3 regions of the Numidum massiliense genome follow, and region 2 is predicted to be linked to each of the others. Evidence: riboswitches for the same ligand, from Rfam matches in the RefSeq annotation. Region 2 holds a riboswitch; each other region holds the start of a gene.
The links. Region 2 has a riboswitch for S-adenosylmethionine ahead of BN1247_RS13265 (hypothetical protein). Riboswitches for the same ligand answer to the same signal wherever they lie in the genome.
Positions count from the first base shown of each region.

Region 1: it holds a riboswitch for S-adenosylmethionine, as region 2 does, so the genes downstream of both, BN1247_RS02225 (homoserine dehydrogenase) here and BN1247_RS13265 (hypothetical protein) in region 2, are expected to answer to the same signal.
Region 3: it holds a riboswitch for S-adenosylmethionine, as region 2 does, so the genes downstream of both, BN1247_RS16425 (methionine ABC transporter ATP-binding protein) here and BN1247_RS13265 (hypothetical protein) in region 2, are expected to answer to the same signal.

Region 1 covers NZ_CTDZ01000009.1:348,733-358,882, forward strand. The annotation lists gene BN1247_RS02195 (ABC transporter permease) at 1-507, shown strand, start outside; gene BN1247_RS02200 (HAD family hydrolase) at 772-1,911, shown strand; gene BN1247_RS02205 (superoxide dismutase) at 2,143-2,754, opposite strand; gene BN1247_RS02210 (cell wall hydrolase) at 3,027-3,683, shown strand; gene BN1247_RS02215 (alpha/beta-type small acid-soluble spore protein) at 3,827-4,099, shown strand; gene BN1247_RS02220 (P1 family peptidase) at 4,276-5,226, shown strand; SAM riboswitch class I at 5,366-5,494, shown strand; gene BN1247_RS02225 (homoserine dehydrogenase) at 5,650-6,966, shown strand; gene BN1247_RS02230 (GNAT family N-acetyltransferase) at 7,258-7,827, opposite strand; gene BN1247_RS02235 (TAXI family TRAP transporter solute-binding subunit) at 8,300-9,331, shown strand; gene BN1247_RS02240 (TRAP transporter permease) at 9,328-10,150, shown strand, end outside.
Region 2 covers NZ_CTDZ01000009.1:2,842,562-2,852,711, reverse strand. The annotation lists gene BN1247_RS13315 (carbohydrate ABC transporter permease) at 1-398, shown strand, start outside; gene BN1247_RS13310 (carbohydrate ABC transporter permease) at 388-1,206, shown strand; gene BN1247_RS13305 (ABC transporter ATP-binding protein) at 1,442-2,731, shown strand; gene BN1247_RS13300 (DUF4176 domain-containing protein) at 3,203-3,553, shown strand; gene BN1247_RS13295 (hypothetical protein) at 3,543-3,908, shown strand; gene BN1247_RS13290 (hypothetical protein) at 4,042-4,296, shown strand; gene BN1247_RS13285 (hypothetical protein) at 4,371-4,661, shown strand; gene BN1247_RS13280 (hypothetical protein) at 4,777-5,340, shown strand; gene BN1247_RS13275 (hypothetical protein) at 5,506-5,805, shown strand; gene BN1247_RS13270 (hypothetical protein) at 5,942-6,397, shown strand; SAM riboswitch class I at 6,631-6,742, shown strand; gene BN1247_RS13265 (hypothetical protein) at 6,839-7,051, shown strand; gene BN1247_RS17275 (DUF2292 domain-containing protein) at 7,121-7,234, shown strand; gene BN1247_RS18250 (aminotransferase class I/II-fold pyridoxal phosphate-dependent enzyme) at 7,535-8,863, shown strand; gene BN1247_RS13255 (trans-sulfuration enzyme family protein) at 9,025-10,150, shown strand, end outside.
Region 3 covers NZ_CTDZ01000009.1:3,497,749-3,507,898, forward strand. The annotation lists gene BN1247_RS16385 (ABC transporter substrate-binding protein) at 1-66, shown strand, start outside; gene BN1247_RS16390 (glycerol-3-phosphate acyltransferase) at 132-704, shown strand; gene BN1247_RS16395 (arsenate reductase family protein) at 873-1,220, shown strand; gene BN1247_RS16400 (peroxiredoxin) at 1,502-2,041, shown strand; gene BN1247_RS16405 (redoxin domain-containing protein) at 2,198-2,641, shown strand; gene gcvH (glycine cleavage system protein GcvH) at 2,663-3,052, shown strand; gene BN1247_RS16415 (hypothetical protein) at 3,216-3,629, shown strand; gene BN1247_RS16420 (peroxiredoxin family protein) at 3,635-4,135, opposite strand; SAM riboswitch class I at 4,248-4,361, shown strand; gene BN1247_RS16425 (methionine ABC transporter ATP-binding protein) at 4,437-5,471, shown strand; gene BN1247_RS16430 (methionine ABC transporter permease) at 5,455-6,117, shown strand; gene BN1247_RS16435 (MetQ/NlpA family ABC transporter substrate-binding protein) at 6,196-7,059, shown strand; gene BN1247_RS16440 (tetratricopeptide repeat protein) at 7,185-8,516, shown strand; gene sufC (Fe-S cluster assembly ATPase SufC) at 8,880-9,668, shown strand; gene sufD (Fe-S cluster assembly protein SufD) at 9,687-10,150, shown strand, end outside.

The DNA of each region.
Region 1 (10,150 bases), 2.5 Mb from region 2:
GGCTTGGCCAATGTGATTCAGACGGTACCGGCGCTGGCGATGTTAGTGTTGCTTATGCTCGTGATGGGGTTAGGACCGAACACGGTCGTCATGGCGCTCTTTTTGTACTCGTTGTTACCGATTATTAAAAATACGTACACTGGCATTCGCGGCGTCGATGCGTCGTTGCGCGAAGCGGGGCGCGGCATGGGAATGACGAGGTGGCAAATGGTGAAAATGGTCGAACTGCCGCTCGCGCTGTCCGTCATTATGGCCGGGCTGCGGATCGCGATGGTTCTTTCGATCGGTATTGCGACAATCGGAGTCTTCGTCGGCGGTGGCGGACTCGGGTCGATCATCGTGCGCGGCATTAACGCCACGAACGGAGAAGCGATTGTGTTAGGCGGCGCAATTCCTTCGGCACTGATGGTGATCGTCGTCGACCTCGTCATGGGATGGCTCGAACGTCTTCTGTTACCGGTAAAGACGAATAAGAAAGGTTTGGCACCAGCTGCCGCGGCTGAGTAACAGTGTGGCGGCTTGTGTGCTAATGGAGAAACCTGGCATCTATGGAGTTACAGGGAGTTACAGTATATATCTAGTACCTCTGATCCTTTGCTGACTGCGACCGCCTCTCGTGGTCGTGGCAAGGGCAGGGGTACTTGCTTTTTGAAGCGTCTTCCAGCAACTTTCGGAGCTACAAGGTGGCCGGCGTAAGAAACGCTTCGTACGCTATTCCCGTAAGCGTTTATTTTTGATAAAGTAAAGAAAATAGTGGAGGGAGCTAAGCTATTGGTCAAAGTCGTATTGTTTGATGTAGACGGTGTGTTTTTAAGTGAAGAACGTTGTTTTGACGCGTCGGCGTTGACGGTGTGGGAGTTGCTGTACAGTGAGGATTATGTCGGTCTTGCAGGGGAACGCTTTTCCCTAACGCCGGCGGAGCGAGACATTCGCCGTCTGCGCCGGGAAGTGTTTCACGATAATCAAGTGCTTAACTTTGTTAAGGCGCGCGGTATAAATTCGAACTGGGATATGGTCTTTTTAAGTGCGTCTTACCAGTTGCTGCGTCTGTTAGCGACACTGAAACCACACCATCCAGGACTCGTTGCGGATGCGCTTAGTGCCTCGCTCGAGCAAGACGCGTTGCAGGCGATTGGCCGTGCGGTAAAAGCAGATGCGGTCGCTTTTACACCCGATTATGGCGCATTCGTCACCGATTTCGCCAGCTGTGACGCGGACAAGCAAGATATCATCCTTTATCTGAACGAATTGGCTCGCGAGTGGCTTGGGATTGAGACGGACTGTTTTTCCAAAAGCAGTGGACTGTGGCGGCTCGGGCAACGCGCTTATCAAGAGTGGTATTTAGGAGATGCGTATTACGCGCGCGCCGAAGGGGAGCCACCGCGCACGAAGGGCAAACGCGGGTTTTTAGACAACGAGGTACCGCTTGCCGAGCCAGCACGACTCCGCAAGCTGCTCTCGCAGTTGCGCGCGCAAGGGCTAACGCTCGGCATCGGTACGGGGCGACCGCGGTTGGAGGCGGAAGTTCCGTTACAGGCACTCGGGTTATGGGAGTTGTTTGACGCGAATCGTATCGTTACCGCTTCCGATGTCGTAGCAGCCGAGGCTGCGTTCCGCGAACAGGCGCCGCTCGGCAAGCCGGAGCCATATACGTATGTGAAAGGGATCATGGGACGTTCCTGTTCAGACGACGAGGTGCTCAAGGTTATGTTACCGTACGAAGATCGCGACGACGTGCTCGTCGTCGGCGATTCGGTCGCCGACTTCATGGCGGCGCGCAGCATCGGCTGCCGCTTTGCGGCTACATTAACCGGGTTATCAGGGCAGGAAGCGCGAGCGACATTCACCGAGCTCGCTGCCGATTACATTTGTGACGACGTGTTGGGACTAGAGGATATATTACTTAAATAAAGAACTGGAGAGTATATTTTAGCGTCATAAGTTCTTGGGAGATAAACGGTTCAAAATGAACTTAAGTACGTATGGCGAGTGCATTAGGCTGACCGATCGCATAATGTTTTACTATTTGACGGTACTGTCATAGGATAACGAAAGCGGGGCTAACCGGAAGGTTCACTGAAAAAGTGACCTTTCTCGGTTAGCCCCGCTTTGTCGTTAGCTAACGGATCGTACATCCCGTCGTTATTTCGCGGCGTCGTATCGTTTGCTGACTTCGTCCCAGTTAACGACGTTCCAGAACGCCTTAATGTATTCCGGACGCTTGTTTTGGTACTTCAAGTAGTAGGCGTGTTCCCACACGTCGAGCCCCAAGATCGGCGTGAGACCGTCCATAATCGGCGTGTCTTGGTTCGGCGTGCTCGTGATGGCCAATTTGCCGTTGTCGACGATCAACCAAGCCCAGCCGCTTCCGAACCGTCCAGCGGCTGCTGCGGCGAACTTCTCTTTGAACGCGTCAAAGCTACCGAACGTGTCGTTAATGGCGTCCGCGAGGGTGCCAGTCGGTGCACCGCCGCCGTTTGGGCTGAGGATTTGCCAGAAGAAGGTGTGGTTCGAATGACCTCCGCCGTTGTTGCGGACAGCTGTACGAATATTTTCCGGAACGCTGTCGAGTGAAACGAGCAAGTCGTCTAAGCTTTTCGCTTCGAGGTCAGCATGACCTTCCAATGCGTTGTTTAAGTTGTTCACGTAAGTGCCGTGGTGCCGATCGTGGTGGATGCGCATCGTTTGTTCGTCGATGTGTGGCTCTAAGGCGTTATAGTCGTAAGGAAGTGCCGGTAATTCGTGTTTAGCCATGAGAAAAAATCCTCCTTATGTAAGTTGTGGATGTCGCATGGACTAGATGTCGCTCTTAGTCCCGAACGCGATCTCTACTACTTATTATGAACAAAAGCGGGGAATAAATCAACATAAATGTTTATAAAGTTGACAGTTAGTCAAAATGGGGCCACCGAACTGTGATATTTTTCAGTGCGATGAAATCCCTTCCATTTTACCCAATAGAGTCATATTGAAAGTGAATTCTCGTGTCCCTATACTAAATTCATACTAACTTTAAGGAGGATTTCATGTCTTTTTATAAATACTTTCGTTTAGGATTAGCCTTTTTTATGATTGCTATTCTAATGATGCCATTGACAACTTCACAGGCGGAAGCGCAGGCGCCGCGAACAGTTAAAACGGGAAGTCAGAACGGCGACGTCTGGGATTTGCAGCACCGGTTGATCTTACTCGGTTACGATATGAAGTTGGACGGGAACTTCGGAAAAGCGACGCGCGAAGCTGTCGTGCAATTTCAAAAGGATCGTGGTTTACAGAAGGATGGGGTCGCTGGACACCATACGTGGAAGGCATTAAAAAAGACGAGTATTTCTGACCACGAGCTGGAGTGGATGGCGCGGGCAGTGCACGGTGAAGCGCGTGGCGAAACATATAAAGGTAAAGTCGCAGTCGCCGCTGTCATTATGAACCGTCTCGCTTCGAAAGACTTTCCGGACACGATCAAAGGCGTCATCTTTGAAAAGGACGCGTTTACCGCGGTGAACGACGGTCAAATTAATTTGCAGCCAGACGACGAAGCGCGCCGCGCGGTACGCGATGCAGTGCGGGGAGAAGACCCGACGCATGATTCGCTCTATTACTTCAACCCAGACACGGCCACTTCCGCCTGGATTTGGAGTCGTGCGCAAACAGTGAAAATTGGACGCCATATTTTTGCTCGTTAGTGCTCGCCTCGCTAGTCGGAAACGTCCCTCTTAAAGGGGGGCGTTTTTTTTGTACATAAAGGCAAACAATAAACATACAAGTGGTCTTCTCCGAGTGACACAGCAGTGGTCAATTCTACTATGGACAATTAGGAGGTGGCGATGTGGCACAGCGAAACAAACAGTTGAATCCGGCATCGCGCGAAGGACTCGAACGGCTACAAGCACACGTCATTAGTCGGAATTACGGGCGTACGATTCCGGCCGATGAAGTGAAATACGTCGTCGCGCGGAAATTGGGCGTTCCTTTGTCTCGGAGGTATAACGGTCAACTGCAGGCGAGCAGTGCGGGAAAGGTCGGGGGTTACATCGGTGGACGAATGGTCAAGGAAATGGTGCGCATGGCGCAACAACGGTTGGCTGAGCGAGAGCAGTGAGTTTCATTTAACAAATTTACACTTTCCGTAAGCTAATCGTGCGGTTCCTGTCGAATGTTTTGCTGTCGCTTAGTGTCAAACGTTGTCTGTTGAACACTTTTTTGCGCGGTTAGAAGGAATTGCGAATGGACAGCGCGAACTATGGACATTAACGATAAGTGAAGCGGGGGATGGAGATGGGACAACTTACAGATGTACCCGGTGTGCGGGTCGGTCATGCGCAACAAGAAGGGGCGCTAACAGGGTGCACGGTCATTTTGGCTGACAAGCCGATGGTCTGCGGTGTCGACGTGAGAGGCGCAGCACCGGGGACGCGGGAGACGGACTTACTCGCACCGATTAATTTAGTCGAACGCGTCCATGCGGTGCTGTTGAGCGGTGGGAGTGCATTCGGCTTACAGGCGGCCACTGGGGTGATGGCTTACCTGGAAGAGCGTGGGATCGGACTCGATACGGGCGACGCGCGGGTGCCAATCGTCCCTGCAGCCGTTTTATATGACTTGTCGGTGGGAGATGCCGCGGTGAGGCCAGACGATACGATGGGTTACCGCGCCTGTGAAGTTGCTTCAACCGAAGTAGCTGTCGGCAATGTCGGTGCGGGTTGCGGCGCGACGGTCGGAAAGGCGCTCGGGATGGCGCACGCGATGAAAGGAGGCATCGGGACCGCGTCGGTCCGCTTGTCCGACGGACTCGTCGTCGGCGCGCTCGTCGCCGTCAACGCCTACGGTCACATCGTCGACCCTGCCAGTGGCGACATTGTCGCTGGGCCACGCAAGGGGGACGGCACGCTCGTCGATACGGTGGCGTGGCTACAAGACAACAGTGACCAGAAACTAACTTTTCCCGGAGCCAATACGACGATCGGCGTCATCGCCACGAATGCGAAAATGTCCAAAGCGCGCACGACGAAAGTTGCACAAATGGCGCAGGACGGTTTAGCGCGCACGGTCGTACCCGCGCACACGATGATGGACGGGGATACACTGTTCGCGCTCGCTGGGGGGCAAGTACAAGCGACGGTCGACTTAGTCGGCGCCCTCGCCGCGAACGTCGTTGCCGAAGCGATTTTACAAGCGGTGACGGCCGCGAAAAGTATCCCTGGAATTCCGTCTGTAAGCGACGTGTAAAATAAGTGTTTGGTATCGGCTCGTCAGACGAAAAGTCCTGACGTTACGAGCGCCTGATCGCGATCGCTGTTGACATTTTTATTTCGTATGGCATAATAGAAAACAATTGACAATTGGATACTTTGTGTGAAACACCAGCTTGTTATCTAGAGTGGTGGAGGGACTGGCCCGATGAAACCCGGCAACCGTCTCACCTGTGTCCTGTGGACACCGTGAGAAAGGTGCTAATTCCTGCAGAGCGCTTTTTTAGTGCTTTGAAAGATGAGAAGTGGGTGCACCATTAGGAAACACGTGTAACCCCTTTTCATTGTGAAGGGGTTTTTTCTTTTTAAAAAAGTGTTTGAGATGGTTGTGCGTACGGAAGGAATCGCGCATATCACGAGGATTGTGAACAGAGAACGTACACGAGAAAGGGAGAATGGAATGAAACAACTTCGCGTCATGTTACTCGGTTGTGGTACTGTCGGTAGCGGTGTGTATAAAACGATTAAGCAAAACGGTGAACTTTTAAAAGAAAGGCTAGGACTGGATGTCTCTGTCCAGTCAGTTCTCGTCCTAAATGCAGACAAAAAGCGGCCATTGCCGGGAATAGAACCGCTGCTAACGACCCAGTTTCGCGAAGACTTGCTAGACGAGACAGATGTCGTCGTCGAAGTGATGGGCGGGGTTGAACCAGCAATCACGTATATAACGGCGGCGATGCGCAAAGGGTGCCACGTCGTGACCGCGAACAAGGAACTACTGGCGAAACACGGCCTCGCCTTGGAGAAAGAGGCGCGGGAGCACGGGGTAGAGCTGCTGTACGAGGGGAGTGTCGGAGGCGGGATCCCCCTGATCGGCGTGTTGCAGCACTTTTTAAAAGTTAATCGCGTCACGCGTCTCTCCGGCATATTGAATGGGACGACGAATTACATTTTAACGCAAATGGCGCGTGACGGCCGATCGTTTGCGGACGTACTCGCCGAAGCGCAAGCGTGCGGTTACGCGGAAGCGGATCCGACGTCCGACGTCGAAGGGTATGACGCGATGTACAAACTGGCGATTCTCGCCCGCCTCGCCTTCGGGATCGACGCGCCGCTTCGGGACATTACGCGCGAAGGCATTACGGCGATCACTTTAGAAGAAATTCGCTTGGCGCAAAAACTGGGGTATACAGTAAAGCTGTTAGCGAACGCGGAACTACGGCGGGGAGAGGCGCCGACCTTAGGTGTGCAGCTGACGTTAGTCGCCGACGGACACCCGCTCGCAGCAGTTAACGACGTTTACAACGCGCTGCACGTCGAAGGAGATATCGTGCAAGACGTAACGCTAATTGGGCAAGGTGCCGGAGAACTGCCGACAGCGAGTGCCGTCGTCGAAGATATTGCTAACGTTGGGCGCATGGCGACACGGGCGCGTACGCCTGTATTTACGCTGCCGAAGCCGATGGCCGAAGGGGAGCGGGAGCGGCCTTTGACATATGTCGGCTTGAAAGGAGCCGGAGTGATCGACGGAAAAAAAGTAACGGCGGTACGGTCGGCGCTCACACAGGTGGCACTCGGGGTGCAGAACGTACAAGTTGTGCAAGGCGAAGGTTTCGCTTGGGTCGGCTTCGTCTGTACAGAGTGGGATGAACAACGCCTCGCCCAGTTGTTGTCAGCGAAAAAACTGCCGCTACAAGTGCTTGCACACACGGTGCGCCCGTGTTTAGGGGAGGCAGTACAAGCGGAAGCACACGTACTCGCCACGGCTGTCAATTAGGGCGTGACTCGAGGCACTATGTTTACGTAGCGAGTGCGGCCGGAGAGTTTAACGTACTCTGTCTTTAAAAATGACTGTCTGTCACCTCACGACGCTAGCTGTAGCAGCGGTTCTGCTGCGCGACGGGGATCAAGAAGTCGCCTGCTGTGCGCGATCGTTCACTTCAATGGATTGCAGCATGGCGGGCGGCGTATTTTTATATCTCCGTAATACCTTTTCCTACGATGTCATAGCACGTTACATACAAATTGTTTCATATCGGCACGGTGCAAGACGGTGACGATTTTTCGATTAGATGTCTAGCGCCAGACGAACCATGTCGACACATTGGATACCGTTTTCGAATATGTCTTCCTCGTAATGCTTTAGAAAAAAGTCGCGGTCGACACTTTGCAGTCGGAAGCCGCATTTTTGGTATAGCGCTAACTGCGCGATGCTCGAATTTCCTGTGCCGATCTCGACAGTAGTTGCTCCTAGCGTCTTTGCTTTGACGATGGCGTCACTGACTAATTGTTTGCCGATGCCACATCCTTGAAACGGCGGTGCAACGGCGATGTTGACAATTTCTACCGTTAGCGGACGCGTCTTGAGGAGCACGTAAACGCCGACAGTGTGCACGCCGTATTGTGCGACATAACAGTTGCCGCGGGAGAGGTAGTCATCGACGATATGTCGGTTTGGATCCGCTAACAATAACAGGTCGTAAGGGGCGTGATCGGACTCTACAGCGACCTCTTGTATGTGAAGCGACGTTTGATCTACCTCACTTACCCCACTTGCTTTATTAGCCGTAGGCGGCATATTAACTTTATTTTCATAACTTGCTGCACGCAACTGACCTTCTTTTTTTTCTTTGCCCATCGTAGGGGACTCCCTTCCACATTTCGCGATCACTGTCAGCGGCTATTTCCTATAGCCTGTGATCGCGGTTAAGCTTCTATCCGATTAGTTTCCTTTTATTTTCCTTAGAAAAGAAAATAAGAACTCAGTGCCGCGCTCGGCTACGGAGTCCTTATTGATTGCTATTGTAACAGGAATGACGGAAAATGGGTACAGCAAACATTTGACGAAAATGTGACATTTTCATGTGTAAGGTACTTTAATGTTTTTATGCATTAAATAATGCAAAAATAAATCATATCGTTTCTTACGACCTCTTTACTCCGGTTGAACGCGTTTACATGATAAGCGGGGCGCATCTTCGCGGTCGTTCGCGTCATTAATCCGACAGGGTGGCACTGTTTTTGCATGAGTTAATGTAACTGCATTGTACAGATAAGTGTTAGATTAATCCGACCATTATTGAAAAAGATTCAAGAAAGAGGGGCTGGTAGTGATAACGATCGGACAGGCAACAAAGCGGACGTTCCTTTGGATTGTCATTGGACTGCTTGTGGTTTTTTCCATCGCTTGTATGGAACAGGGGAAGCAAGCGGATCAAGGGAGTCAAACAGAAGGTAAAAGTGATGCCACAGCGAGAAAAGCTAACGAGTTTACGTTCGGCGCTGCGACGCAAGGGGGCTTCTGGTACTTGTTTGCTGGAGCGCTCGGGGATGAGATTAAAAAAGAAATCGCCAGTTCTTCTGTCGCTGTCGTCGAAGGCGGTTCGATTTCGAATGTGTTAGGGATCGAAGCGGGTAAGTTCCAAATAGGCTTTTCTAACGGCGAGGCCGTACCGGAAGCGCTGCAAGGTAGCGGCGAATTTAAAGAGAAGGCAGAAAAAATTCGCTGGATCGCGACATTGTACCCGAACGTGTTTCAAGTCGTCGTGCGCGCCGATTCGGACATTCAGTCGATTGAAGACTTAAAGGGGAAGCGAGTCAGTCCGGGGATTAAAGGCTACAGTGGCGAACTTGCCTTTAAAAAGGTGCTGGAACAGTACGGCATGTCTTATGACGACTTGGCTAAAATTGAGTATATCGGCACGGCTGACGCGGGCGATTTATTGCGCGACGGGCACATCGATGCGATTGTGCAGATCGTCGCAGTGCCGTTGTCGACATTTCAGGAACTCGATACGACGATCGGCATTCGCGTGCTCCCACTGCCGGACGACATTGTTGCGAAGATGAACAAAGCGAACGAAGGGTACCAGCCGTACACGATCAAAGGAGGGACATATGCCGGTGTGCCCGACGACATTCCCACATTTACTGCTTATACGACGCTGCTGGCGAGTAAAGATTTGGACGAGGATACCGTCTACACGTTGACGAAATTAATCGTCGAACGCGCCGATAAGTGGAAGGCGCTGAATACGGTAATGGCGCCATTCGACGGGAAGTACTCGGTCGACAACATGATCGGACCGATTCATCCCGGGGCGGAAAAGTATTACAAAGAAAAAGGTTTTATGAAGAAATGAGAGCGTTCGCTTGCGATGGAGCGACGGTAACGGAAGAAATCGAGGTGAAGGAGATGTTTACTAATCGGCAAACGAATACTGTTTCTGTGGTAGCGGATGAAGAGGTCATTGAACGGAAAACGCGCACCTTACGCGGACTACCTGCGGTTTTGACATCGCTCGTCACAATCGCCATGTCACTTTTTCACCTTTACACGGCGATGTACGGCGTGTTTGAATCGATTCTGCAGCGCGCCACGCACTTAGGGTTTGCTTTAGTGTTGACGTTTCTCGTGTTTAAGCCGGGAAAGAAAGGGAGACGGGGGCAGGTAGCGTGGTACGATTACGGCCTCACTCTGCTTGCCGCGCTCTCGTTTGGCTACTTGATTTACTACTCCGGTGACATTGCCGAGCGCATGCCGTACATCGACGAGCTGACGACACTCGATCTCATCGTCGGCACGGTCGCGGTCGCGCTGTTAATAGAAGCGACGCGGCGCACGGTTGGGTGGGCGTTGACGCTCATTGTCCTCGCCTTCCTCGCCTATACGTTATGGGGGGAAAACTTGCCCGGTCTTCTCGCGCACCGTCAGTTTTCGTATGATTGGGTATTGGAACAGCTATATTTTACGGCTAATGGCGTGTTTGGAATTCCACTCGGCGTGTCTGCGACGTTTATTTTCATGTTCATCTTGTTTGGCAAGTTCCTTGAACTGACTGGAGCGGGGCAATTTTTTATCGATCTCGCAGTAGCGGCGATGGGCAAGTACCGCGGCGGACCAGCGAAAACAGCGATTGTCGCCAGTTCTATTCTCGGTACGATTTCCGGCAGCGCGGTGG
Region 2 (10,150 bases):
CGTGGAAAACGTTTGGGTACCATTTTATCGTCTTGTTAGCCGGTTTGCTCGCTGTACCGCAAGATGTCATTGAGATGTCGAGGGTTGAAGGATTAAAACGCGCATCTGGTTTGTTGCGCAATATATATGTGCCGCTTAGCGGCGGTACGTTGTTGTACGTGTTTGTCATTACAGTCGTGTTCGGGATTCAGCACGCGTTTGTACCGATCCAAATGTTGACGAACGGCGGGCCGAACCAGGCGACGAGCCACATCGTGTTTTTAGTGTATCAATATGCATTCCAGTTTTTCCAAAGCGGTTTGGCCTCGGCTGTAGCGGTCGTAACGTTTTTGCTGTTCCTTTTGCTCATTTTGCTGCAGGCGTTCGTGATCGATCGGAGGATTTACTATGAAAATTAAGTGGAATGCGTGGCATGTGCTGTTGTTAGTCAGTGTCGCCATGAGTTTATTTCCACTCCTGTGGATGGTCAGTACGGCGTTTAAACAACCGGAGCAAATTTTTGACGACTACGCTAATCCCGTGCCGCTGCCGCCTTCTTGGGACAACTATGTCCACGTCCTCACGGGTGTGCCGCTGCTACGCTTCTTCTTTAACTCGTTCGTCGTCGCGATTGTCGTGACTGCTTTTCAGTTAGTGTCGAGTGTGCTAGCGGCGTACGCGTTTACGCAATTCCGCTTTTGGGGACGAAACTTTTTGTTCTACTTAGTCGTCGCGAGCATGCTCATTCCGGTGTTAGTGACGATGCTGCCGAACTATTTGCTCATTAGCGACATGGGGTTGCTCAACACGTATACGGGGCTCATTTTGCCGCAATTGGCTAACGGAATGGGCGTTTTTTTGCTGCGGCAGGCGTTTCGCAGTGTGCCGCCCGGGCTGTTGGAAGCGGCGCGCGTCGACGGTGCGAGTGATTGGCAGCGCCTGTGGGGCGTCGTTTTTCCTGCGGTTCGTCCGACGGTCGTCGCCCTCGGGATTTTGTTTTTTATTAACGTGTGGAACGAATACTTTTGGCCGCTTCTCGTCATTAACGATGAAGGGATGTTGACGGTGCCGCTCGCCTTGCAACTGTTTATCAACGCGGAAGGCGGTTCGTCGTGGGGCCCGATGATGGCCGTGGCGACGCTCGCTTCGTTACCGCCGCTACTCGCCTTTTTGTTCGTGAAGAAGCACATTATGAGTAGTTTCCTCCACACGGGGGTGAAAGGATAGTCGCTCGCGTATGAAGGGGAGGTGGCAGGTTGCTCGTGTGGCTGGTGAGGTAGGATAGGAGGACGTGGCTGCTAATGAAGGTCGAAGGTGGCTAAGCTACGACCTATCTTTAGGATGTTTAAGGACATTAAAGAAGATTTAACAGGGTTTAGGTTTAGGAGGGTTTAGGAGGATATAAGAAGGTTAAGAGGGTTTAAGAGGATTATACACCGCGGCTAAGGGAGGCGCAGGCATGATGACGAAAGGTGATATTCGTTTTATCGATGTAGAAAAGCGTTTTGGCGACGTGCAGGTCATTCCACCGCTACGTCTTACAGTCCGGAGTGGTGAGCGGCTCGTGTTACTCGGTCCATCTGGTTGCGGCAAAACGACGGTGATGCGCTTAATCGCCGGATTAGAGGAGCCGTCGGCGGGGGAGATTTATTTTGGCGATCAATGCGTGAACGATGTCGACGCGAGTGAACGGCACGTGGCGATGGTGTTCCAAAACTACGCCCTCTACCCGCACTTGTCGGTATTGGACAATTTGACATTTTCGTTGAAATTGCGCAAAGTGAAGCGGCAGCAGCGGGAGGCGCGCGCTAGAGTAGCGGCGCGCATGGTGAACATTGAACACTTACTGCAGCGTAAGCCGCGAGAACTGTCCGGTGGGCAGCGGCAGCGCGTGGCGTTGGCGCGGGCTGCCGTGCGCGAAGCGCCGTACTTTTTGCTTGACGAACCGCTGTCCAACTTAGATGCGCAGCTGCGCCACAGTGCGCGGGAGGAGTTAGTCGAGTTGCACGAGAAGTTAAGGACGACGATGGTGTACGTCACTCACGACCAAGTGGAAGCGATGACGGTCGGGCAGCGCATCGCCGTGTTAAAGGACGGGCAATTGCAGCAGATTGGGACGCCGCAGGAGATTTACGAACAACCGGGGAATGTGTTCGTCGCCCGCTTCGTCGGCAGCCCGACGATTAACATCGTCTCTGTATGGTTGGAAGGGGAAGGTATTGTTGTTGCGGAGGCATCCGATGGTAAACCTATTCGGTCGAAAGGGCAGGTACTGCCGTTGCCGCAGCACATGCGTTTCGCACTCGAAAAGCACGTACGCGGCAATGGGCTTCAACTCGGTGTGCGTCCGGAAGATGTGCGAATCGTATCAAAGGGTATCGTTTCCACTCGGGCGACTATTACATCTCCGGAGGCCGTTACTACTTCGACGACTGATTGCATCGCGGGCAGTTGCGCGTCGGCGATTCGCATCCACGGCAGGCTCGTCCGTGTCGAATACTTGGGGCACCAGTATGTGTATCATGTGCGCGTCGGCAGTCAGATCTTGCGGGCGACGCGCACAGGGGCGCTCAGTGGAGCCGTAGAAAACAGTAAACCCGATCAACCGGTGCTACTTGAATTGCCCTTAGCGAATGTCCATTTTTTCCAAGCAGACGGTGATGAGACGCGTATTGAACTTCCACTTAAGCGTGGAGAGGCGCAAAGGCGAGTCGGAGCACAAACAGAAGAGCGCATGGTGCTATCGGGGTAATTTTGCGGTAATATAAGCGACAAATATAAATATATAGGTCTAGACGAAAAGTGGGTCTAGACGAAGAGTTCAAGGAAAAGGGAGATCGCGGTACAGCTCGCTAGCTCAATGTTAGTGATGTCTGTCACCTTGATCTCCTAGTAAGACAGGGGAATGTATCAAACTGAAGTAAAAATTATGATTGCTATTATTATGCGTATGTAGTAAAATGCATCTAACACACAATTTGGAGAATTCAGGGTAAAGTAATAGTATTGAGGTATCACGCTGGACTGAACACATTGTTTATTGAACTTGCAACTGCTACATTTGTACATAAGTTTATCGTCAACGGGAATAGCTGAAACGGTATGGCTGCAATTATTTGTTTGGCAGCGGTATCATATCGGTGTCACTTTATTTTGTTGCATAAAGTAAAAGCGGTATCTCTATTATTCTAAGTGGGCAATCAGTCGCAAGGAGTGGAAACGAATGCTGCCGATCGGGTCTGTCATATGTCTTCACGATGGAACTGTCCCGTTAATGATCGTCGGTCGGAAAACTGTCGTCGGTAACGACAGCATGACCGAGGATGTTTACTTTGACTATATGGGTTGTTTTTATCCGGAAGGCATCACCGACGAGGATGTGACGTTTTTTAACGAAGAAGACATTAAAGATGTCATTTTCCGCGGGTATGTGACTAAAGAAGAGGAAGAAGTTGTCGGGATGATGGAGGAATGGGAGCAATTGACTCCACTTGCCAAAGGAAATATGGCCGAGAATAATGCGCCGCCCGTGCAAGGTAAATCCGCAGAATCGGGTGATACCGATGGATTATGATACGCGGATCAAGCATTTAGGCGAAGTCTTACAGGCACTCAAAGATGCTTCATCGATCAGTAGCGGTTTTGCGAATGAGATCGATTACGCGATGTGGCACAATAGCCGATCGCTTAAAGCAAATGAGGCGATCGTTGCAAAAAGGGAGCGGCATCTGGCGAGCTACGCAAAACAGCATTCGCAACTAATCCGTGCTGTCGAAGAACAGTTAAAAACGGTCTATACACGAAAACAAGAGGAATATAAGCACTATTATTCTATTCTATTCCCAAAGACTCGCGAAGAACGGGCATCGTACATGGAGGACGCGGTGATGGATCCGAGTGTACTAAAGTTGCTACAACATTTATTTTAACGAGACGGGCACATTTTTAAAGTTGGAGTCCGTTGATTAACGGGGGTGTCGACGAATGCTTACTCACACCGCAGATGGCGGGGGTGGCCCGGGGGCGCGAATTTCCTACGATTCGGAACAAACAACTCACGGGATGTCGAAATTAAAAAGCGATCTCGATCTTTTTGCCGAAGCGAACGACCAGACCCGTTCGCAAATGGAGCAGGCCCTCGGTGAAATGTCAGGCGAAGCCGTCGAGGCGTACAAAGAGACGTTCGAGGAATACTTGCAATCGGCCGAACTCGTTGTGCAACACATGACGACGTTTATCGAGCTAATGGCGATCGTCAATGAGCAAATAACGGGTGCCGATGAGCGGAGTGCCAATATGTTGGATGAAGGGGCATGACAGTTTTCCTGATAACATGCTGTCTGTTACCACGACCGGTCAGATCTTTAACTAAGAAGGAGGCTACGATAGCAATGCCAACATCAACGATTATTATCGATCGTCACCTCATGGAGGAAAACTTCGGGAATGCCGTCAAGACACAAACAGAGACGATGCTGGAAACATTAAAGGCGTTCAAGAAGACCTTAGTGGCACAAGGTTTTTTAAATAGTAGTCTGTCCCCGATCGTCGATTATGCCGAAGCGTTAACTCGCCTTCTGGAAATGCTTATTCGCATTGAAGGAACGCTCCGAGAAAATGCAACGGGGATCGTAGAAAACTTCATGCAAGTCGATGAAGGGATCAGTAGGGAAATAAGTTGAAACTATTTAATTCATAGCGGTCAAATGTTGATAGGCCGATACAGATGTTGTCAATAGAATGGGTAAGAATGGGTGAATTAAAGTTGGGTCAGGGTTGGTCAAAGGAGTGATTAAAGTGAGCAAACTCGTCGTCAATACATACGAGATCGCTACATACTTTAAAGATGTCCACCGTCATTTTTCCGAGCAGGAGGAGGTCATTAGCGAGCATTTAAGCATTTACCGCAAGGCGCGAGACACGCTTGCCGCGGAAGACCTCTCAGCGATCGAGCATGTCTTGGCACCTGTCGAGCAGCTCGGCAAAAAATATGTGGACGACATGATGCCGTTTATACACGACATGTACTACACCGGCCGTCCGCTAGAGCCGTATCAAGACGCCCTGCTTGCGATCAACCACTTTTTGACGGATCATGAGATTACGCCCTTCATCAAGGAAATTGATAAAATTCACGCGGCAGATCAGACGGTAGAAGTGGAAGGCATTAACGGGATGACTCCGGAGGAACTTGCAAAAGAGGCGCTATATGAGGCGGGGGAATTTGCTGGTATTAACGACTTTTATCGTGCTATTTTCGGCGAGGAGCCCATTTTTGAGCAGGAAATATCGGAGGAGGAGTGGGAGGAGTCTGTTGCTTGGGGGATTCTAACGATATTTCCCCCCCTCACGATTGAGTAAGCATGCGAAAATGGGTAAAGTAGGTCGCGGTGTTAAAGGGACGATAAAGGGAACAAGGGCGGCCAAACGGTTTAAGGCTACAAAAGAGACAGTGGCTCGAATTAAGGAGTACGCGAATAGACTAAAGAACAACGGGAAGCTTGACTTCGTCAGAGCAGTGAAAGTTTGAAGGAGTATGCGGAAAGGCTGGCACAAGACCTTCAGGGACGTCGTCCGGCGACTGTAGGTGTGCCCAATGATGCAGGGGATACGTTTCGTCTGTCTAAGAAGGGGAATGATTGGCGAGATAGAAATAGAGTTCCTGATGTCCCTCCCGTTCGCTATAAAAATGTTAAAATAACAAGTAAAACATTTGGTAAGCCAATTGAAGTGATTTATCGGGGCAAAAAAATTAAGATACGAGTCGATGCTGAGCCAGACGGAGTAAAATACAAATTCAAGCGGGTGGTGATAAAAGGTCAATAATTGATTATAGAATTGATCCAAAGCTACCGTTAGAACCACAGATACCGAATAGTCTAAAATTAAGTAAAGGGAAGAAAAAGGAACTACTAAGTAATTTAGAAAAAGCTGTACGCTGGCTGAATAATTAGGAGGAATAATGAGATTTTTTCTGAAAACAAACGGTAAAACATGTCTTCCCACTGCAGATGAATTAGTCGCGAAAATGTGGAAAGACGGTGTGAACGTATCGAGGGTTGGGTGGCAAGAAAGTTTAAGGGAAAGTACTGGTCTCACATTATCATGGGATAAGTGGCTTGACGATAAAAGATGGAGTGGAAACTTACAGTCTAAAGAAAACATCTATTTTGAAGTTGTATCTTTAAATAGTGATTTGCATTTAGTATTTGTCGAGGTTGATGAAGACGCGTGTTTAGTCGACATCAGGGCGGTTCACAAGGCGGTCATTCACATTGCTGAAAGATGCTGCGCCAAGATAAGTATTGACCAAACGACATGGATCGATGTAGATGAATATCGTCAAGAGGCTAAGGAGTATATACAATTGTCATTTGAGGAAGCGAATGAAAGAAGTCTTCAGGAGTGTATGGAATAGGGGTGCCCGGGGAATATGGGCATTCGATGTATTTTGACCCACCATTTATTGAATTTGTCGATGACATAAAGGCGGAGAATTTTATCATATGATCAGCATTGAACCGCGTATATCATCGGTTCGTACTGATCGCCACAAAAAAACCCTTGACATCGATAATACCTTATGGTTATGATAAATGAAACATTTTTCAAGCAGCATTGCCAATACAGTCATTAAAAAAATTGCATACGTACTTATCGAGAGTGGTGGAGGGACTGGCCCGATGAAACCCGGCAACCTCAGTTTACGAACTGAAAGGTGCTAATTCCCGCAAAATGGTTGACCCGTTTTGGAAGATAAGAGTGTGTCTAACGACGCAAATGCGCTCCTCTTTCCAATATGGGAAGGGGAGCTTTTAATTTTTGGAAAGGAGCGGGTTGCAGCGGTTATTTGTTATCCATGACCAGTACACGTGTACACGTGAAACGCAATACGGTTTGTAGCGTCCAAAAAGCAGTCGATCGCAAGCAGTTAATCGAAAGTAGTCGGCCGCAAGCAGCGCAAGTAGTCGCAAGCAGCACAAGTAGTCGTTCGAAAGTAACCGAACAAAAGCTGTCCGGCACAAAAGACAAGCGCGTTATGGAAGAGCTTTGGCAAGAAAGGTTTAGGTGATGTAAGTTGGTATGTACGACAAAAAAGGGTAGTTCCGGGAAAATAGTCGCAGCGGATAATCCGGAAGTATTGCAGCGTTTAACAGGTATTTTGCAACGGTTGCAATTCGGTTCGGTGACGCTAGTAGTACAAAATGGTCAAGTCATTCAAATCGAGACAAACGAGAAAGTGCGGTTAAAGTGAATAACACAAGTGAAAGAATGATTCGGCTGACTAGACAAACTAGAGGCCGCCGTTGATCCCACGTGATGTTGTGAGGGATCCGGCGGCCTCTTTCTTTGTTTCGCGGATGTATCTCGGGATTTATGGTGGGATTTTGTTTTGGGAGGTTCCCATCATGTGATCAATGGCTTACTAACATGTTTCATCCGGCTTTGTACAAACTTGGGCTTCACACTAACATATGCTGTCACCGATGAGGACGGGTGTGGACACAGACATGTGATGTCACCGATGTAAAAGACAAGGAAGGGGGATGTATCCATGCACATTGAGACGACGCTCTGCCAAGCGGGGGTCGACAGGGAGGAACGCACTGGAGCGGTCAGTTATCCACTCTACCTCTCAACGGCTTACCGGCATCCGGCAATTGGGGAAAGTACCGGATTCGATTATGCCCGCACGGCAAATCCGACGCGGCAGCAGGTTGAACAAGTACTCGCCGAATTAGAAGGTGGCTGTCGCGCGTTGGCGTTTAGTTCCGGGATGGCGGCCATTCACGCCTTGCAAAGCTTGTTTTCTTCCGGCGACGAGATCATCACTCCGCTCGATTTGTACGGCGGCACATATCGGTTGTTTGCAACGACTTTTCGCCAAGCGGGGATCGTCGTGAAAACAGTTGACCTGCGCGAGGCCGGGGCAGTGGCAGCGGCGATGACGTCGCGGACGAAAGCCGTGTTTTTAGAGACGCCGTCCAATCCGCTCATGCACGTCATTGACATTGCAGCTGTGGCGGCTATCGCCAAAGCGCACGGCGCGTGGACGATTGTCGACAACACTTTTTTGACGCCGTACGTACAGCAACCGCTCGCGCTCGGGGCGGATCTCGTCGTCCACAGCGCGACGAAGTACTTGAGTGGTCACAACGACGTGTTAGCTGGTGCGTTAGTTTGCACGGACGAGGCTCTCGGCGAACAACTACACGCGGTGCAAAATGCGACAGGTGCCGTACTCAGTCCGTTTGACAGCTGGCTGTTGTTGCGGGGGTTAAAAACGTTGGCACTGCGCATGGCGCGCCATGAAAGTAACGCGAAACATGTGGTTCGCTTTTTACGACAGCACCCACTAGTGACGGACGTGTACTATCCGCAAGTGTACCGTTCGCCAGATGCATTAAAGAAGCAGACGTTGGGGCAAAGACAGCCGCATGGCATGCCTTCGACAGAGGAGGCGGTTTTTGTCGATTGGCGGGATCACCCCATGGGGCGGGCGACCATCTCGAGTGAGAAGCCGCTTTTCTCGAACGAGTCGTTGAGCGCAGGAGGTGACTTCTCCACCGACGAGACAGACGACCTTTACCGATGCGGCGGTGGCATGATTTCGTTCAAGGTTCGCGATCGGCGGCTCATCCCACACATTTTACAGCAGCTGCAGGTGATCGCTTTTGCGGAAAGCTTAGGTGGGGTGGAAAGTTTTATGACGTATCCAACGACGCAGACGCACGCTGACGTCCCGGAGGAGGTGCGCGAACGCATCGGCGTGAGTGACGATTTGTTACGCCTCTCGGTCGGGATCGAACACGTGGACGATCTGTGTGCCGATTTGGCGCAAGCTTTTGCCTTTGCCGAGCGGTGTTCTCCACGAGGGGTTTAGGGCAAAAAGCGGTGTCAAAGTGAAAAAGGTAAGGGGGTGATGTTCCCTAACAGTCGCTGGAATGGAAGTTATGAGGAAATCATGCAAAGCGAAAATGACGTAACGAACAAATGACGATCCCTCGAAATAACGTTAGGGGGACGAAAGGGGCGTGTATAAGGATGGATTTCGCCACAAAGTTGGTGCACAACCGCGCCAGTGTCGATCCGGTGACAGGGGCAGCGGGAGTACCTATCTATTTAGCGTCGACGTATGCGCAAGACGTTGACCAACTCGACCAGCTCAACAAACTCAACCTGCCGAATCAACAAGGTGCGTTCCGGCTGGACCAACGCGGAGGGTCTAACACGTACGACTATGCGCGGTCGGGCAATCCGACGCGTCACGCGCTCGAAGAAGTGATTGCCGAGTTAGAAGGGGGTGAGGCTGGGTTTGCCTTTTCTTCGGGGATGGCAGCTATTTCTACGGTGCTTTTAGGCTTTTCTAGCGGCGATCACCTCGTCGTTTCCGCTGACGTTTACGGAGGGACGTACCGGCTCATTGACCAAGTGTTACCACGCTTCGGCATGACGGCGAGTTTTGTCGACACGACTGACATCGCCAGTGTGCGCGCAGCGATTCGCCCCGAGACGAAGGCGATCTATGTGGAGACGCCGTCTAACCCGCTGTTGAAGACGACGGACCTTCGCGCGATCAGTGCGCTGGGTCAGGGGAGAGGCTTACTGACAATTGTCGACAATACGTTTTTGACACCGTACTATCAACGGCCCCTCGCCTTAGGATGCGACATCGTCGTACACAGTGCGACGAAGTTCCTCTCCGGACACAGCGATGTCGTCGCGGGGTTAGTCGTTAGTAACGACGCCGCTTGGACAGCGAAAATCGCTTATTTGCAAAACGCGCTCGGCGCAGTGTTAGGGGTACAAGACTGTTGGTTAGTGCTAAGAGGATTAAAAACGTTAAAGGCGAGGTTAGACTTATCGACCATACACGCGCAGCAATTAGCGGAGTGGCTAGGTAAGCAGGAGTGGGTGCGGCGCGTGTACTACCCCGGTTTGCAAAACCACCCGGGACACGAACTGGCGGAGCGTCAGACGAGTGGTTTCGGGGCCGTACTCTCGTTTGAGGTGGCACGCGACGAACACGTGCGGGCACTACTGAAACAGACGAAGCTTCCCCTCGTCGGTGTCAGCCTTGGGGCGGTTGAAAGTATTTTGACACATCCAGCGACGATGTCTCATGCCGCGATGCCAGTGGCGGATCGGGTACAGCGCGGTATTAGTGAGC
Region 3 (10,150 bases), 660 kb from region 2:
GAAATGGTGCAACTTTCGCCCCTCATCGCTCATTACCTTGCCGTCAGTTTCCCCGATGCCCCCTAATCATGATCTCGCTCCCCGGACATACAATGGTTGTATAAAGCCCTTATTATAGGGGGGGGGAAGTGATGAGTTATTTAATTCTAGCCTTGTTTTCGTACGCGTTAGGGGTGACCCCATCTGCACTATTGCTCAATGTACGGCAAGGGAGGTTAGGGCGTGCGCGGTTGTCACGTCACTACGTCCCGTCCTCACAGCGCTTTACGGTAGCAGGTCTCGATTTTTTGAAGGGGGTAGCCGCGACGTTAATCGGTCTATTCGTCGCCGGTTGGGGCGGCGCGTGTACGGCTGCCGTAGCCGTGAACGCTGGCGGCGTGTTTCCGCCGTCGGTCGCGGCGACACCAGGTGCGCGAACGACAGGGACGGCGGCTGGTTCGTTGCTAATCCTTAGCCCGTTACTGCTGTTAGCGGGAGTGGTCACCTTCGTGCTCGTGTTGTACTTTACCCAATACTTGTCCCTCTCGACAGCGCTCAGTACGGTCGTGGTCATGATTCTCAGTTTTTTCATACGGCCGTCTTGGTTTATTCTCGTTGTCATCTTACTATTAGGTTTGGGTGTCCTTTATTTACACCGCAACAGCTATGCCCGCTTTATGAGGGGAAAAGAGCCGGTTTATCCTATTCGTCGCTGGTTGCGATGAGGGGTATTTGTTCGAGTTAAAGTTGACCTGCGGTGAAAAAGTGACGGAGTAGTGTCGCCTATCGTCAACGGTTGGCGACTTTTCTTTTTTCCGTATACAATGGAAGTACGTTTTGCCGCGTAAATTGGACAAGTTGACAGGGAGGCTTTCTCATTGAGTAAACTAAAAATGTATGAGTATCCGCGGTGCGGGACGTGCCGCAAGGCAAAAAAGTTTCTCGACGCACACAGCGTTGCCTATACGACGCAACAGATCGTCCAGCAACCGCCGTCTAAGCCTGAGCTCGCCGAGTTAGTCGCCAAAAGTGGCTTGCCGCTGAAGAAATTTTTCAATACGTCGGGCAAATTGTACCGGGAACTTAACATGAAAGAAAAGGTAAACGTGCTTAGCGAAGATGAGCTGTTAGAGTTATTAGCCGCGCACGGCATGTTAATTAAGCGCCCGATTGTAACCGATGGCGTGAAAGTGACTGTCGGTTTTAACGAAGAGACTTTCAAGGAGATGTGGTTGGTTTAACGCGATTTGCAACCGTTTTACCTAGCCAAATATGCGGCTTCCGACTGAGAATGGTTACCTTATTATAATCATTATAAAATAGTATTGACTTTAATCCTCAGTCGTGCTATCTTAAGAATAAGCCATTCAGTTGGTTCTCCTGCCTGGCAGAAACGACGTAGAGACAAGCTTTTTTTTACGTTTAACGCACCTGACGTTAGGGTAAAGTATTAATGGTTGTCCGCGTTGGTTTACGTTGGTTTACTGTAGGTAGGAGAGAAATATTATTAGGAGGGCTACATATGAGCAAACGTTTAGTTGGTTTACCAGCACCAGATTTTGAAATGGAGAGCACGAAGGACTTAGAAAACCTCGAAACACCCGTACGTCTATCTGACTACAAAGGCAAATGGTTAGTCCTGTTCTTTTATCCGTTAGACTTTACGTTTGTATGTCCTACCGAAATTACGGCATTGAGTGACCGAGCCGACGAGTTTAAGGCGTTGGACACTGAAATTCTCGGCGTGAGCACAGATAGCAAATTCTCGCACCGCGCGTGGATGAACGTATCCCGCGACGACAACGGGATCGGCGACATTAACTTCCCGTTAGCTGCGGACACGACGCACCAAGTAAGCCGCGATTACGGGGTGCTCATTGAAGATAGAGGTGTGGCGCTCAGAGGACTGTTCATTATCGATCCGGAAGGCATCCTGCGCTACCAAGTCGTCAACGACGAAAATATCGGTCGCAGTGTCGACGAAACGTTGCGCGTGCTGCAAGCACTGCAAACGGGTGGCCTGTGCCCGGCCAACTGGAAACCGGGTCAAAAGACGCTATAATTTTGGAGACAATATAGAGGAAGAGGGCGGAGGGTTTTATTCAATCCCTTCGCCTTCGCTGTCCTTTTTTACGTATATGAGACAAAATCACATTTAACTTGGAAATGCCAGCAAAAACGGTTTATAATTACACATAAGGAGGAAATTACGATGGCGTTGCGCTTACGCTCCGACATGCCCGAGTTTAAAAACGTCACTGAATGGGTGAACGGTGAGGTGACCAAAGAAGACTTACAAGGTCATCCGGTACTCGTTCACTTCTGGTCGATTAGCTGTGGCGTATGTAAACAGACCTTGCCCGACGTGAATGAATGGCGCGAAAAATACAAAGAACACAACTTGAAAGTGGTCGGCGTGCATATGCCGCGTTCCGAAAAAGATACCGAAATCGCACCGGTCAAAGAAGCGATCGAAAAATACGAACTCATTCACCCGCAAATGATCGATAACACGCACAGTGTCGTCGACGCATTCCAAAACGAATACGTCCCGGCTTACTATTTGTTTGACCAAGAGGGGAAATTACGGCACTTTCAAGCGGGAGAAAAAGGATTACACATGGTCGAACAACGCCTGAAGCGCGTGTTAGACATAAAATAAACGCTACGGAGGATTTGAAGTATGAACTTACCAAAAGAGTTAAAGTACAGCCAAGAACACGAATGGGTAAAGGAAGAAGGGAACAACCGCGTACGAATCGGCATTACCGATTTTGCACAATCCGAGCTCGGTGACATCGTCTTCGTCGAGTTGCCGGAAGTGGGTGACGAAGTCGAAGCGAACGAACCGTTCGGTAGTGTCGAGTCGGTGAAAACTGTTTCTGAACTGTATGCTCCCGTCTCCGGTAAAGTGGTCGAAGTAAACGGTGAGTTAGACGATTCACCAGAACTGGTGAACGAGTCCCCGTACGAAAAGGCGTGGATGGTCGTCGTCGAGCTGTCGAATGCGGCTGAACTGGGTGACCTCTGGTCGGCGGAGAAGTACGAAGAGACGTTTAAGGAAGACGAATAAAAAACTGTCGACATTCGACTCGCGTTCTAAGGATATATCCGGATAGCTATTAATGGCAATGTTGCTGTGAGAGCTTTCACCTGTTCCATGCACCGCAAACACGGTTGACAAGTGTGGTACAATAGGTGAAAGCTCTTTATCTATCTTAACGGAGGGATAGCCTATGAGTTTTTGCTGTGGAGCGAGTATGATTGGTGCTGTAGGCGCGATCAAAAGCAAACAGGTCCTTGTCGACGGCGTTCCCTTTTTGTTTTGCCCTGTCTGTCACAAAGTAGACGTCCATCACTCCGTTAAAGAACCGTTCGATTTACTCGTCGATCATGCGCTAGGGGATGGCGCGAAGCACGTTGATTTTAGAGAGCACGTCACCGAGCCAAGTGATGACATACTGAGTAACTGTATTTCGGTCGAGCGCGGTAATCCAGAGCAATTATTAACAGAACAAATCGACAATGCCCTTGATTTATACGGTTTCGCAAAATATATCGGTGACCGCGAATGGCAAGATACGCTAGTCAAACGGTTGAAAGTGTTTACTGCTGGGCTCGCCCGTTACCGACAAGGGGAGAACGTGTGATTCGCTTAGCCGCTTATAGTGGTACTGAACGTTTCCAGTACGTGGATAAACGGCACGTCTGCGCCGTAACGGCCGACGATCATCCCTCGGGCGTCAATCACAACCCACGATGGCACCGAAGTGAGTCCGAAAGCGTCGTACGTTTCCCTGCCGCGATCACTCAGCACAGGTAACGTGAACGCATTGTCCTTAAGAAATGGGATCGCGTCGTCCACGTGTCGTTCGCGACCAGTGACGTTAACGGTAACGATGGCAGCTGCTTCGCGAATGAAGGAGCTGCCGTCATTCGCGAGGGAGCGGTGAAACACTTCCATTTTTGGCAATTGCGCATGGCAGTCCGGGCACCAACTGACCCAGAACGCGAGGAGCAAACTTTTGCCGCGAAAAGCGGATAAGCATACTTCTATTTGTGCGTCTTGCAGAGTCGGCAAGCAAAAATCGGGTGCACGTTCGATCGGTAGCACCTCCCCTGTGCGATATGTCCGACCTAATCGGTTAGTACCCATCTTATCGTGAAAACAGCGTGACTTCAACGGAAACAAAAATTGCCGCAAAAATACAGTTGTGCTATTTTGGTCGGCATGTTACAATCACGAATAATTGCATAACCTTTGGATTCTCTTATCCAGAGAGGTGGAGGGAAAGGCCCGATGAAACCCGGCAACCATTTTCACGCGCGGCGTGTGAAAAAAGGTGCCAATTCCTTCAGGCGCTGTGCCTGGCAGATGAGAGAGAACGGATCTTGTTGAGGCAAGTCCTTTCCCGTCTGCGGAGAGGACTTTTTATGTTTTATAGGGGGGATGGCGGTTGATTCGACTAAGTGGGATCCGCAAACATTTTCCAACGCGGCACAGTGAAATTCGCGCGGTCGACGGGGTCAATTTGACCGTTGAGCCGGGGGAAATATTCGGCGTGATCGGTTACAGTGGCGCTGGCAAAAGCACCCTCATCCGCACGATTAATTTGCTCGAGCCGCCGACGGAAGGGAAGGTTATCGTCGGGGATCGTGTGTTAACGGAGTTGTCGGCGCGAGACTTGCGCCTAGCGCGGCAAGAGATCGGCATGATTTTCCAACAATTTAATTTGCTTTGGTCGCGTACTGTTGCAGAAAATGTGCGCTTTCCACTCGAAATTGCGGGATTAGACAAGCAGACAGCTGCGGACAAAGTGCAGCATTTGTTGGAAGTAGTTGGATTAAGTGACCGAAGAGACGCATATCCGGCACAGCTGTCCGGTGGCCAAAAGCAACGCGTCGGGATCGCACGGGCGCTGGCGGGCGATCCAAAAGTGCTCTTGTGCGACGAAGCGACGTCTGCCTTAGACCCGAAAACGACCGAAGACATTTTACAGTTACTACAAAAAATTAATCGCCAATTCGGCTTAACGATCGTACTCATTACGCATGAAATGGACGTCATCCGTAAAATATGTCATCGCGTCGCGGTGATGGATCACGGCAAAATCGTGGAGAGCGGACCCGTCGCCGCACTGTTTCGCCGGCCACAGACGGCGATTACGCGGCAATTTGTGCAAGAAAGTGTCGGGGCACAAGGGGCGGATGAATCGCTGGACGTGTTGCTAGAGGAAGTGACGGCTGGCGCTATCCTCAAGTGTACGTTTCCCGGATCGGGAGCGACACAGCCGGTCATTAGCCGCTGTATCCGCGAATGTGACGTCGACTTAAACATTTTGGCAGGACAGTTGCATCGTGTGCAAGGGGCATCTTACGGCACGCTTTACGTACAACTTGACGCCCCGGAGGAGCTACTCGCGCGCGTTGTACGTTACTTGCGCGACAGCGACATCGAAGTGGAGGTGGTAAAGCGTGGCACTCCTGCCTAATGTGCAGTGGGATCTTATGCTCGAAGCGACCGTCGATACGGTATACATGGTGTTTATTTCTACTTTTTTCACGGCGCTCCTCGGAGTGCCGCTCGGGATCTTACTCGTCGCAACTGACGTGAACGGGATTCGTCCATTGCCGTTGCTGCAGCGCATCGTCGGGGTCTTTGTCAACTTGTTCCGCTCTGTGCCGTTTATCGTGTTAGCCGTCTGGATGCTCCCGGTGGCACGTGTCATCGTCGGTAACTCGCTCGGCCCGACAGCCGCTTGCGTGTCGCTTATCGTCGGTGCCGCACCGTTCTATGCGCGACTCGTCGAAACGTCGTTGCGCGAGGTCGGAAAAGGGGTCGTCGAGGCAGCGCGAGCGATGGGGGCGTCGCGCCGACAAATTGTGCGCAAAGTACTCCTTCCCGAAGCGTTGCCGGGTATCGTTTCCGGCCTTACCGTCACGTGTATTACGCTCATCGGCTACACAGCCATTACCGGATTAATCGGCGGCGGCGGTTTAGGTGACCTCGCCTACCGCTACGGGTTTCAATCGTTTCAAACGGATGTTATGATCGTCGCCACAGCGATTCTCGTCATCATGGTACAACTCATTCAAGTGCTCGGTGACCGCCTCGTGAAAAAAATCGATAAGCGGTAAACCGACATTCGTGGTTCGCCCAGGCTTCCTTAGCCCGGGAGCAATAAATATTTTGTAATTTTAGGAGGAGAGAAATAGGTGAAAAAGCTGTTTAACGTACTATTAGTAACGATACTCACGCTCGCTGTCGCCGCCTGCGGTTCAGCGGCAAACGAAACGGGGAAAGACGGTGACGCTGGAGGTAACCAGGGAGCGAAAGAACCGGTTAAGAAAGAACCGGTTAAGCTAACAGTAGGCGCTTCAGCTGTACCCCATGCGGAAATTTTGGAACACATTAAGCCGGCGCTCGAAAAGGAAGGGATCGCGTTAGACGTTAAAGTGTTCCAAGACTACGTCTTACCGAATAAGACGCTCGCTGAAGGAGAGTTGGACGCCAACTACTTCCAGCATAAACCGTGGATGGAAACAGCGAACGAAGAAAACGGTTGGAAGCTCGTCGACGCCGTCGGCGTACACATCGAACCGATCGGTGCCTACTCGGAAACACACGATTCGGTGGACAACATTCCCGACGGGGCGACAGTAGCGATTCCGAACGCGACGGCGGAAACGCACCGAGTGCTCTTGCTACTGGAAGCGAACGGGCTGATCAAATTGAAAGCGGGAGACGGCAACAAGAAGTTGGCAGACATCGCCGAAAACCCGAAAAACCTTAAGTTTAAAGAAGTAGAAAATGCGATGCTGCCGCGAACGCTGCAAGATGTTGACTTTGCTGTCATTAATACGAACTACGCCTTGCAAGCCGACTTGAACCCGACGAAGGATGCTTTGTTTATCGAGGATGCGCGCTCCCCTTACGTCAATGTGTTAGCGGTAAACGCAGGAGATGAGAAGAAGCCGGAAATTGAAACACTCGTCAAGGTATTGACCTCGGACGACGTAAAAAAATTTATTGAAGAGAAGTATGAAGGCGCCGTTGTCCCAGCGTTTACAAATAAATAATTGCGCGGACAATGCGTGAAGCACCAGAACGCATTTTTTGTGCGGTCATAAAAAATTCCCAGCAGGGATTTTTAAACCTCTTGTCGAAGTGTATAGTAATCAACATCAGAAGGCAGGGATGCAGCATGTCGATCGAACGAATCGAACTTGGCAATATTATTCGTAAAAAGAGAAAGGAACTCGGCCTAACCTTGAACGATCTGGCAGGAGATAATATTTCTGTCCCGACCATCAGTAACATTGAGCGCGGCATTACGCACAATGTGAGCGATGAGAAGATTACTTATCTCCTCGACCAATTGGGACTAGATGAGCAGACGATCGCCAAGATGAAACAGTCGGGAGCAGTGGAAAAGGAGCACGTCGAGCTCGAACTCGTCAACATTGCGCACCTGGTCGAACTGAAACTTTTCGACCTAGCGCGCGAGCGCATTATGGCCTTAGAGAAACAAGACATTATCGATGAAAATGCGCACTTTTCCGCCCATTTGCAACTAACTAAGGCCAATTTATACCTTTATCGGCAGCATTGGGATCGTACCGAGCGCATCTTAAAGAAGGTTGTTCGCCTCGTCAAAGAGTGTGCCATCGACGCGAAAACGAACATCGAAGCGGAAGCGTACTACTTGTGGGGGCAGATCGTCTTTTACCGCGACCAAGATACAGAACAAGCGTTGCGCTACAGTGATTGGGCCTTGGACGCCTTTCATCTAGGTGGCGATAAGCCGTACTTAGAAGGGCGCATCAACTATAACATCGGCGTTTATCACTACCGTGCGGAAGCGTATGCGCCAGCGTTAAAATATATTAGCAAAGCAAAGAAAATAAGCGAACAGACGAACGATATGCGTACGTTGGCGATGACCTTTTATATGGAAGGAAATATTTTGAAGAAGCAAGAAATGTATCAAGAAGCGATTCCGTTTTTCAAGAAGGCAATTAACGTGTCGCGCACACTTTATCCGAACAATGATCTCGCCTGTCACCTCTATATTAATATGGGGGACAACTATTATTGTGCGGAACAGTACGAAGAGGCGATCCGCTATTACAAAATTGTACGGGAGCTGTGCCACGTAACGAAAGATCAACAGATGATGGCGCACGTGTACAGATCGTACGGGGAAGTATATTTAGCGACTGGCGATTATGACCGGGCGGCACTTTGTGCCGATAAGGCGCTCGACTTAATGAAGAAAGTTCCGTCGCCGTTCGACCGTTTTCGCCTCTTACTGCTCTGTGCAAATACTGCCCTGTGTCAAAAATCAGAAAAGACAGTCGACTACTGTCAAGAAGGGATTCGCCTCGCCGACGAATTGAAACAGTATCGTATGAAAAAGGAATTCCACTTTTTGTTGGCAAAATACTATAGCGGGGTAGGAAACAACGAGAAGCATCTAAGGGAACTGCAGCATTTGTTCTACGTCGAGACAGTATTGAACAAAGAAGCCCGCTAAGTCGCAGGTCAATTGACCGCCTACGTCTACGCGATCCCCGTGCGCTGAAACAGCAACCGGGGATCGCCGTTTTATGTCCAATCAATTTCCCTCGTACATATGAGACGTATAACTCTGCGCGATAACTTTGCGCGATAAGGAGGGGCACCGCCACTTATGCCTTCCCCTATACGGTTAATTGAGAATGACCGACAGTTCGTACTGTTGAAACATCATTAAAGTTCCTTATACGGTGTTACTTCTTTGGCGAGTATGGTATACTTTACAATGAGAATACATTAAGAATGATTATAAACTGAGAAAGCAACGGCGGCTTTTAAAACACGGCCTTTAAATATAGCAACTACACTGGAGGAATGCCACATGTCAAACATCCCTAAGTTAACAGTAGACGACTTGCACGTCTCTATTGAAGATAAGCACATCCTTAAAGGTGTCAACTTAGAAGTTAAGGGCGGCGAAATCCATGCGATCATGGGGCCGAACGGCACCGGTAAAAGTACGCTCGCCTCTGCGTTAATGGGTCACCCTAAATACGAAGTGACACAAGGCGCCGTTACGCTCGACGGCGAAGATGTTCTAGACATGGAAGTGGACGAGCGGGCGCGCAAGGGGATTTTCCTCGCCATGCAATACCCGAGTGAAATTAGTGGCGTGACGAACGCCGACTTTTTACGCAGTGCCGTCAACGCACAGCGCGGTGAAGGTAATGAAGTATCGATCATGAAGTTTATCCGCCAGCTTGACAAGAAGATGGAAGCGTTGGATATCGACCCGGTGTTTGCGGAACGTTACTTAAACGAAGGATTTTCCGGCGGGGAGAAGAAACGGAACGAAATATTGCAAATGATGATGTTAGAGCCGCGCATTTCTATTCTCGACGAGATCGATTCGGGACTCGACATCGACGCGTTGAAAGTAGTGGCCAAAGGCGTTAACGACATGCGCAGCCCAAACAACGGCGTGTTAATTATTACCCACTACCAGCGGTTGTTGAACTACATTAAACCGGACTTCGTGCACGTGATGATGCAAGGTCGTATCGTAAAATCGGGTGGACCGGAGTTGGCTGAGCGCTTAGAAGCGGAAGGTTACGAATGGGTCAAAGAAGAACTCGGCATTAAAGACGAAACAGTCGGCCAAGAGGCTTAAGTAGGAGGGATGTCAAAGATGCCAGTAAATACGTCAGACTTGTTGTTTGACCGCGAAGTCGTCACCGAGTTGTCGCAAAAAAACAATGAACCGGCATGGATGCTCGAGCGTCGTTTACAAGCTCTAGAGCTGGCGTCAGAGCTCCCGTTGCCTAAGCCGGATAAAACGTCGATTCGCTTTTGGAACTTGACGAAGTTTGCGCCGTATACGGCGGAAACCGTCGTGTCCGAGTTCGCGCAGTTGCCGGAAGCTATTCGTACGTTTGTCGGACGGGAGGAAGGCGTGCGGAACCTCGTCGTGCAGCACCATTCATCCGTCGTCTACAGCGAATTAGCGCCAGAAGTTGCGGCGCAAGGAGTCATTCTCACCGACTTACACAGCGCACTCACGGAACATGGGGCGCTTATGCAAAAGTACTTCATGAGCGAAGCTGTCCGCGCTGATGAGCATCGATTAACCGCGCTGCACGGGGCGCTGTGGAG